Regions from separate parts of the Agarivorans sp. QJM3NY_33 genome, predicted to be linked through region 2. Evidence: predicted binding sites of a transcription regulator. Region 2 holds the regulator's gene; each other region holds the start of a gene.

Region 1 (3,280 bases), 530 kb from region 2:
TCGGCACGCATCTCAATCGACGGCGTTTTTAAAATAACCTGGCTGAGCGTTTGCTCATCTATGGCCAAATACACATGGCTGCGGGGACTCGCGTGCAATTGACGGACAATTCGATACCCGTCAAATGAGCAGCCAGCACTTAAGTCGGGTGGAACAGGGCGTGAACCCAGGGTTTCCAGTAAGGGATGCGCCAAGGGCTTTGGCAGCTGTTCAACCCGAACAATTTGCAGGCTCAGGTTGTCATCACTCCCCGCTTGATAGGCCTGCTCGACAATCTGTTTTGCGGCGGCCTGTAAGTCGGTTGCATGCTGGCTAAGCGCCTGTTCAAGCACCGCGGCGGTAATAAATTCATAGACGCCATCGGTGGCCAGAATAAACACGTCAGCGGCCTGTACCCGCAGCGACTGGTAGTCGAACGGGCAGTGAGCCTCAATGCCCAGGGCACGACTTAAATGACTCTGCTGCTCAGAAACCCATAAGCGATGGTCGTGGGTGAGCTGTTCCAAGCCATGCTGATTCAAACGATATACCCGGGTATCCCCCACATGAAACACATGGGCAACATCACCTTTCACAACCAAGGCACTGCAAGTGCATACGTAGCCCTTGTCTTTGTCGTAACGGTAAGGGCTGTGTTGCGTTTGACTAAACAACCAGGCGTTGCTGGCAGCGAGTACCCGCTCGACCGAATGTTGAACCGACCAGAGTTCTGAGGTGCAATAATAGTCATCTAAAAAACTATTCACCGTGGTCTCGCTGGCAATATGACTAAGCTGGCTGGAGCTGATCCCATCGGCCATCACCACCGCCACGCCTTTGGAGGCAAGCAACGAGTCGCGAGGGATCAGGCTGCCATGGCAGTCCTGATTCAGGGGCTTGCGCCCCTTATCAGAATAGCTGCCAATGCTCACTTGCAATAGGCTGGTCATCGTGACGTCAACCTTGCTTAAGCATTCACTGAAGCGCTGGCTTTTTCCGCGGTGACACGAGGTGCCTTCGCCAGCTGACGTTTAGGTGCGGTTCTCACGTGAGTGGTATACAGAGTTAAACCGGTAAAGGCTAAGCCGCCAACCAGATTACCCAGTGCGGTTGGAATTTCATTCCAAAGGAAGTAGTCCATAATCGAGAAGTCTCCCCCCATAATTAAACCGAAGGGGAATAAAAACATGTTCACCACCGAGTGCTCAAAGCCCATATAGAAGAATAAGAAGATAGGCATCCACATCGCTATCACCTTCCCGCTCACCGAGGTAGAGATCATCGCGCCAACAACCCCCATTGAGACCATCCAGTTACATAGCATGCCGCGTACAAAAATAGTAAACCAGCCCGCAACCCCATGCTCTGCATACCCCAGAGTACGTGCTTCACCAATGCTGGCCGCCTTTGCCCCCACCGCGCCAGCTTCAACGTTAAAGCCGTAAGTAAAAATAAAGGCCATCATCACCGCCACGCTTAACGCGCCGCCAAAATTACCCAAAAACACTAAACCCCAGTTGCGGAGTAAACCCTGCACATCAACCCCGGGGCGTTTGTCGAGCAAGGCCAGCGGTACCAGTACAAATACCCCGGTGAGCAAATCAAAACCCATGAGGTAGAGCATACAAAAACCCACGGGGAACAAAATGGCCCCCAGTAAGAAGTGTCCGGTATTCACCGCGATGGTAATCGCAAAAATAGCAGCCAGCGCTAAAATAGCCCCCGCCATAAATGCACGAATCACAGTATCGCGAGTGGACATAAATACTTTAGATTCACCCGCGTCGACCATTTTGCTAACAAATTCTGCTGGAATTAAATAAGACATAACTTTCCCTTTATGACTAATTGAATAAAATTTCTGATGGCTCATAAGACCAACGACCCACCTTTACAAAGCAGTATCAAGGATCACTGCAACTGGTTGATGCGATCTTTGCTTGCGCAACATAGTCTCTATAGCAATTGCTGAGCCAAGCAGAACCAACCTCCAGCAAATTGATAACAAATCAGTAACAGTAAGCTATCGAGCAACGTTTAAGTCTAGGAATCACCAGCAACAGCCAAGATAAAGCGCACCAATATATAGCCTAAGCTATTCAATTTAATGAAAAATACTACTTTATGGGTAGTTTTCAGTGCGGCGTGTACCTCTCTCACCAACAGGCTCGTTCAAGGCAGAACTGCGGTTTAAAGACCTCTTAGTATTGCGGAAGTGTTACGGCAGTCCTCGGCAACATCCATCTGCAGGGATGCCCAAGGAACACCGATTTTGAAGATAGCTTCGAGACGAAATAAAAGCCGTTTCATCACTATCAGGTATCTGCTTGGTCAGGAAAGCAAATACCTGAGAGCTAAACAGCAGTTAAGCTTTGGGGAGGTGGGCTTTGATAATTTGATAAAGCTCGGGACGATACTCTGCGATCTCATCCGGACTTAAGCCTTCCAAGGAATGCGGATACTTCAACCACTGGCTGGTTTCATGTAAGAAGTAATCGGGCACCCGCTCGGTTTTATTGCGTTCCGGTTTAAAATAAGGCACGGCCACACGAATATCGCTGGGCGTGTTCAGCCGCGCCAAACGCGTTAATTCGCTGATAATTGCATCGATGGAACGTCCGGTATCAAACACATCATCAACAATCAATAAGCGGTCATGCTGCTGCACATGTTTCACCAGATAGTTTAGGCCAAACACCTTGACCTCTTTGGCCTGATTATCAATCGCCGCAGCATAAGAAGCGGTGCGGATGGCAATATTGTCGCTAGTGATACCGTGATAAGCCAAAAACTCCTGTACCGCAATACCAATCGGTGCCCCGCCGCGCCATACCGCAATAATAAAGCTGGGACGAAAGCCACTGCTCAGCACTTGCTCAGCCAAACGGAATGAGTCTTCTAAAAGATCTTGGCCGCTAATATAGAGTTTTTCACTCATTTCCATGTATCCTATTAAAAAGCTGACCTCAGGGTCAAAGTTGTAGTATAAAACTAGCATTAATCAGCCCGCTTATTCAAGGATACTAAGATGCCATTGAACCAGCCCACAGACCAGCTGCAAAAACATTATTTAGATGAAGATACGCTGATCCAAGACTCTTTCCGACTCGGCGTTAAAATATTTGAAAGCGGATTCCGTCCAAGCTTTATTGTCGGGCTTTGGCGTGGCGGCAGCGCAGTGGGGATTTACGTGCAAGAGTGTTTGCAAACCCTTGGTTTAGTCACCGATCACATCTCGGTACGTACCTCTTATCAGGGCCAAGCCAATTATCAGCAAATCTTAGAGCAACCAGACTCGATT
Region 2 (3,280 bases):
ATTGTCGTCGATGCCGACCGTCAACAGGTTAATATCAAAGAAAATCGCGTCACTTTTTATAGTAATGTCGTCGTGACTCAAGGCTCGATAAAAATGCGCGCCGAAGAACTGAGCGTTATCGGAAGTGAGCAAAAAGGCAGCGAAGTGATGATAGCAAAAGGCAAACCAGCCACCTTCTATCAGCTCTTAGATAATGGTAAGCCCATTGAAGCAGAGGCGAACGAAGTGCGTTACGATTTGAAGACTCAAACGCTTACGCTTACTAACAATGCACTGCTGAAGCAAGAAGAAAGCTTAGTCAAAGGTCAAATGATTAAATACAGCATTAACAAACAAGAAATGGTTGCTCAGGGCGACCAAAACAATCGGGTGACCACCATTTTCTTACCCCAACAACTCAACAAAGTTGCCCCCAAGGCCACGCCTCAACCATGAGTACCTTAATTGCAGAAAACCTTGCCAAAAGTTACAAGGGGCGCAAGGTCGTTAAAAACGTGAGTCTCAATGTTGAAACTGGAAAAATTGTCGGTTTATTAGGGCCCAATGGCGCTGGAAAAACCACCACTTTTTATATGGTGGTTGGTTTAGTCCCAAGGGACCAAGGGCGGATCCTAATTGACAACGAAGATCTGTCAAGTACCGCCATGCATACCAGGGCTCGCAAAGGCATAGGTTACCTACCGCAAGAAGCATCTATCTTTCGTCGCCTCTCGGTAGAAAAGAATATTTTAGCGGTCTTAGAAACACGTAAAGACCTCGATAAACAACAACAAATGGGCGCGCTCGATGACTTACTTGAAGAGTTTCATATTGGTCATATTCGCAAGAATTTAGGCATGAGTCTGTCGGGCGGTGAACGTCGCCGAGTAGAAATTGCCCGCGCTCTAGCTGCCGCACCTAAGTTTATTTTGCTTGACGAACCCTTCGCAGGCGTGGATCCTATTTCTGTTATCGATATAAAAAAAATCATTGAACATCTTCGTGATCGCGGTCTGGGTGTATTGATCACCGACCACAATGTAAGAGAAACACTAGATGTTTGTGAGCACGCCTATATCGTTAGCCAAGGCGAACTGATAGCCTCAGGAAAACCTGAGGAGATACTTAAAAATGAGCATGTGAAACGAGTTTATCTCGGTGAACAATTCAAGCTATAGTTAAAGTATGTCCTCAAACGCGATAATAAAAAGAAGGAACAGCGGTAATTAATGAAAGCATCTTTGCAGTTGCGTCTTGGTCAGCAATTAACCATGACCCCCCAGTTACAACAGGCCATACGCTTACTCCAGCTTTCGACGCTGGATCTGCAGCAGGAAATCCAAGAAGCTTTGGAGAGTAATCCTCTGCTAGAAGCAGATGAAGCGCAAGCAAATGACGCAGACTCGGCTGAATTTAAATCAGCCAGCGAGCAAAATAGTGATGCAAACAATAGCCAAACGGAGATCGATAGCAGCCAGATGGAAACTGGCGATGCGATTAGTCAAGATACCGTCGCAGACGATCTTCCGGTTGACTCAACTTGGGATGACATTTACAGCGCGAGCTCGGCTCCTGCCAGCTCTTCATCCGGTAGCAGCAGTGATGACAACGACATGTTGTTTCAAGGTGAAACCGTTGACTCCTTACAAGATCACTTGCTCTGGCAAATGCGCCTCACGCCTTTTAGTGAAATAGACCAAGCTATCGCCCTCGCCATCATCGACGCAGTCGACCAATCAGGTTACCTGACACAAGATTGTGAGCAATTACTTGAGGGACTACGTTCGATTGAAAATAATGATTTAGATGTCGAGTTAGATGAAATTGAAGCAGTACTTAAACGTATTCAGCACTTCGATCCAGTTGGTATTGCTGCCCGCTCTCTACAGGAATGCTTACTCATCCAATTAAGTCGTTTCAGCGAACAAACACCTTGGCTGAATGAAGCGAAAGACATCGTATCGAATCATATTGACGTATTAGCAAATCGAGATTTTCGTTTATTGGCCCGTAAAACCAAGTTAAAAGAGGAGCAGCTACGCGAAGTGATGCGGCTGATTCACACCTTAGAGCCAAGACCTGGTAATGCCGTCGAACCAAATCAAGCCCAATACGTAATTCCCGATGTCTCGGTGATTAAACGTCAAGGTCGCTGGGTGGTTGAACTCAATCCTGACGCGATGCCAAAACTACGCATCAATTCACATTATGCATCGATGACTAAAACCTCGACCAACGCCAACGATACCCAGTTTATTCGCAGCCATCTGCAAGAAGCAAAATGGTTCATCAAGAGTATTGAAAGCCGTAACGAAACCCTACTGAAAGTCTCTAATTGCATCGTGCATCACCAACAAGCTTTCTTTGAATATGGTGAAGAAGCCATGAAACCGATGGTATTGAATGATGTTGCCGAAGCGGTTGAAATGCATGAATCCACGATCTCTAGGGTCACGACTCAAAAATTCATGCATACCCCTCGCGGGATCTTCGAACTCAAATACTTTTTCTCTAGCCATGTGGCTACCGATGGTGGAGGAGAATGCTCCTCAACAGCCATTCGTGCATTAATTAAGAAACTGGTTGCTGCCGAGAATACCAGTAAACCACTCAGCGATAGTAAAATCGCTGATATTTTGGCAGATCAAGGCATCAAGGTGGCTAGGCGTACGATAGCTAAATATCGTGAGTCATTGGCTATTCCACCTTCTAACCAACGTAAGAGCCTTATTTAAAGGCCACTATAAAGGGGACGACATCTATGCAAATTAACCTTACTGGACACCACGTAGAAATCACTGAGTCTTTGAGAGAATATGTCCACACTAAGTTTACTAAGCTACAACGACGATTCGACCAAATTAATAATGTCCATGTTATTCTCAATGTCGAAAAACTGAATCAGATTGCCGAAGCCACTATACACCTAAATGGTGGTGAATTATTCGCCACTTCAGAACACGCTGATATGTACGCGGCCATCGATAGCCTCATCGATAAGCTCGATCGCCAAGTCATTAAGCATAAAGAAAAACTCACCAAACATTAGTCATAGTAATGCAAATAGATAAAGTACTAAGCTTGGACTGCACCCAAAGTGCAGTCCAATGTTCGTCAAAAAAACGAGCATTGGAATTGATCAGTGAACTAGTTGCGAAGCAACTCGACACCACATCTAAAAGTATATTTGAAAGTTTATTAAATCGTGAACGCATGGGCAGTACTGGCATTGGCCAAGGCATCGCGATCCCTCACGGTAGAATAGGCAATCAATACCATGCGACCGCAGTATTATTACGCT
Region 3 (3,280 bases), 2.3 Mb from region 2:
AGTGTGAGCTATAAGACTAAAGAAAATTAATAGTAACGCGGTGATAAATTTTTTTAGCATTTCTTATATGATACCGATTAAAGCAAAGTAACAATTGGCTTTTTTGTCTATGCTTAACAAGTTGGCACTAGGTTAAACGGCGTCAAAAAAACGGCTATTAAGTAAGATTAAGTATTAGTATACAGGGGTAAGCAAAGTTAATGCCCTTTTCTAGGTCTAAGGAGTGACAAACGTATGGCGGGTATTTTAGATTCGGTAAACCAACGGACTCAGTTGGTTGGGCAAAATCGCCTAGAATTGTTGTTGTTTAGGTTAAATGGTTCTCAGCGCTACGGTATTAATGTTTTTAAAGTGAAAGAGGTATTACAATGTCCTCCGCTAACTGCATTACCTAAGCTTAATCCTGTGATCCGCGGTGTGGCGCATATTCGAGGTCAAACCATCTCCGTTATCGACTTAAGTTCAGCGACTGGCGGCCGACCTATCGAAGATCTTTCTAAGTGTTTTATTATTATTTCTGAGTATAACCGTTCGGTCCAAGGCTTTTTAGTGGGCTCAGTTGAAAGAATTGTTAATATGAATTGGGAAGATATTCTGCCACCACCAAAAGGAGCTGGTAAATTTAACTATCTGACAGCGGTTACCGAAGTAGAAAAAGAATTGGTTTCTATTTTGGATGTAGAAAAAATCTTAGACGAAATTTCTCCTGTAAGCACTACCGTGAGTCAGACGATTGTCGATGAAGCAACCGAAAATGTTAAAAACGACAAAAAAGTATTGGTGGTTGATGATTCATCGGTTGCGCGTAATCAGGTTAAAAGAGCGGTGACGTCTTTGGGTGTTGAGACGATCCTTTGCCAAGATGGGCGTGAAGCTTATGAATTATTGGTGAACATGGCAAAAGATGGGCCGATTACTGATCAAATAGCTTTAGTTATTTCAGATATAGAAATGCCAGAGATGGATGGTTATACATTGACCGCAGAGGTGCGCTCTCATCCAGACTTGAAGAATTTACATATAATCTTACATACTTCGCTCAGTGGAGTATTCAATCAGGCGATGGTAAATAAAGTTGGTGCTAATGCCTTCGTTGCTAAATTTAATCCTGACGAGTTGGCTGCGGCTGTTCGTCAATCGTTATAGAAGAGTGTGGACGCATTTGTGAGAACAATCACTGACGATGTATATAAACAGTTCTGTGGCTTTTTAGAGAAGCAATGTGGAATTGTATTAGGCGATAACAAACAGTATTTAGTGAAAAGTCGTCTGTCTCCGCTAATGGCTCAGTACTCTATCGCAAGTTTAACCGAGTTGGTTCAAAAAGCGATGAGTTTACGCGAGCGAGATCTCCGTGCTTCGGTGGTCGATGCGATGACAACCAACGAAACCTTATGGTTTCGTGATACTTATCCTTTTCAGTTATTGGGTGATAAGCTTTTTCCTGAATTTCAAAAACTCACTCGGCCAGTTAAAATTTGGTCGGCGGCTAGTTCATCGGGACAAGAGCCTTATTCAATCATGATGACCGCTCTTGAATATCAAGCGAGAAAACCTGGTGCTTTATCGATGGGCGTTCAAGTGGTAGGGACCGATATTTCGCCGTCAATGTTGGAACATTGTAAGCGTGGAGAATACGATTCTTTAGCTTTAGCGCGTGGTTTATCGCCTGAACGTAAACGTCAATTTTTTGAAGCCACCAGTGATGGTCGTTTTCGAGTGAATGACAAAGTTAGAAAGAATGTCAATTTTCGCCCCCTAAATTTACTCGATAGTTATTCATTAATGGGTAAGTTTGACATTATTTTCTGTCGAAATGTGCTTATCTATTTTAACGCTGAAGTAAAATCTAAGATTTTGAATCAATTTGCTCAGGCTTTAAATCCTAATGGCTATTTGATGCTGGGCGCTTCCGAGTCAATTACTGGTTTAACCGATCGATTTAATATGTTGCGATGTAATCCCGGCATTGTATATCAACTGAAATAATTTCAACGATAGAGCGGCAGAATAGGCAACTCTTGCCGCTTTTTGCCGCTAAAGGTCCTTAAGTATTCAGTGCTTCGCCTTACTCAGGCTTTACTTTCCTATTTACTCTGTATTCCCAACGTCAAAAAAACACTGGCACAGCTTTTGCATTTTTCCATTTGTAATTGTGTGAAGAGGTGTGTATGGCAATAACTTTCGATAAAGCATTAGGTGTTCATCAGTATACGGTTGGGGTAAGAGCTCGGCGGTCTGAGGTTCTCGCGAGTAATATCGCTAATGCCGATACACCTAATTATAAAGCACAGGATATTGACTTTAATAAGGCTTTTGCAGCCGCTAAGGCTGGACAGCACAGTGGCATGCAGCTTACCAATGATCGTCATATGGGCGGTGGTAGCAGCCAATTTTCAGAATTGGGTTTTCGCATCCCCAACCAGCCCGACACGGGCGATGGTAACACCGTCGATATACAGCAGGAAAAAGCAGATTTTATGCAAAATGGTCTGGAATACCAAGCTGGTATCGGCTTTTTGTCTAGTAAATTTTCTGGTTTACGTAATGCGATTAAAGGAGGTCAATAATGAGTTTCTTCAACGTGTTTGATATCTCGGCTTCAGCGATGAAGGCCCAGTCGGTGAGATTGAATACTACCGCCAGTAATTTGGCGAATGCTGACAGCATCAGCTCTAGTATTGACCAAACCTATCGTGCTCGAAAGCCAGTGTTTGCTGCAGAGTTAGAACGTGCGGGTAACGCTCAAGGCGAGTCGGCAAAAGTTAAAGTTGCTGGTATTGTCGAGTCGGATGCCCCTTTGCGTAAAGAGTATTACCCAGAACATCCCATGGCGAATGAAGATGGTTATATCTTTAAACCAAATGTTAATGTGATTGAAGAAATGGCCGATATGATGAGTGCCTCGCGCTCCTATCAAGCGAATGTGCAGGTCACTGAAGCTGCGAAGCAAATGCTAAATAGCACTCTCAATCTGGGTAAAAGTTAAGGAGTAGGTCGTGTCTACTATTGATCCACTACAAGGTAACCGTTGGCAACCTGAGTCGATTGTTCCGGAAAGTAATAATAATCAGTCATTAGGGCAGGAAGACTTTTTCGCGCTATTGACCACCCAGTTGCAATATCAAGATCCGAGTAAGCCAGTTGATAACGCTGAAATGATCGCGCAAATGGCTTCCTTCCAGACTTCTGAAGGTATCGCCGAGCTGGGAACCAAATTTGACACGATGAACTCGATTATGAATTCGTCTGCAGCTTTGCAAGCCTCAACGCTAGTGGG

Evidence for each region. Region 2 encodes sigma-54, which starts transcription at its own class of promoters, with help from an activator protein. Its sites were predicted from a motif close to GTTGGCACGNNNNTNGNNT; they were not measured.
Region 1: ACRRSY_RS16725 (formate/nitrite transporter family protein) is a predicted target of sigma-54. The motif match lies at 1,939-1,957, and genes of this name have one in related genera.
Region 3: flgB (flagellar basal body rod protein FlgB) is a predicted target of sigma-54. The motif match lies at 2,121-2,139, and genes of this name have one in related genera.

What each region holds. Positions count from the first base shown of each region.
Region 1 covers NZ_CP194039.2:3,703,364-3,706,643, forward strand. Annotated here, with positions in the region: gene ACRRSY_RS16720 (protein kinase domain-containing protein) at 1-929, opposite strand, end outside; gene ACRRSY_RS16725 (formate/nitrite transporter family protein) at 947-1,807, opposite strand; gene ACRRSY_RS16730 (phosphoribosyltransferase) at 2,345-2,917, opposite strand; gene ACRRSY_RS16735 (phosphoribosyltransferase) at 3,008-3,280, shown strand, end outside.
Region 2 covers NZ_CP194039.2:4,230,097-4,233,376, forward strand. Annotated here, with positions in the region: gene lptA (lipopolysaccharide transport periplasmic protein LptA) at 1-435, shown strand, start outside; gene lptB (LPS export ABC transporter ATP-binding protein) at 432-1,157, shown strand; gene ACRRSY_RS18975 (RNA polymerase factor sigma-54) at 1,209-2,714, shown strand; gene hpf (ribosome hibernation promoting factor) at 2,741-3,028, shown strand; gene ptsN (PTS IIA-like nitrogen regulatory protein PtsN) at 3,037-3,280, shown strand, end outside.
Region 3 covers NZ_CP194039.2:1,976,859-1,980,138, forward strand. Annotated here, with positions in the region: gene flgA (flagellar basal body P-ring formation chaperone FlgA) at 1-60, opposite strand, end outside; gene ACRRSY_RS08990 (chemotaxis protein CheV) at 235-1,146, shown strand; gene ACRRSY_RS08995 (CheR family methyltransferase) at 1,165-1,989, shown strand; gene flgB (flagellar basal body rod protein FlgB) at 2,172-2,570, shown strand; gene flgC (flagellar basal body rod protein FlgC) at 2,570-2,989, shown strand; gene ACRRSY_RS09010 (flagellar hook assembly protein FlgD) at 3,000-3,280, shown strand, end outside.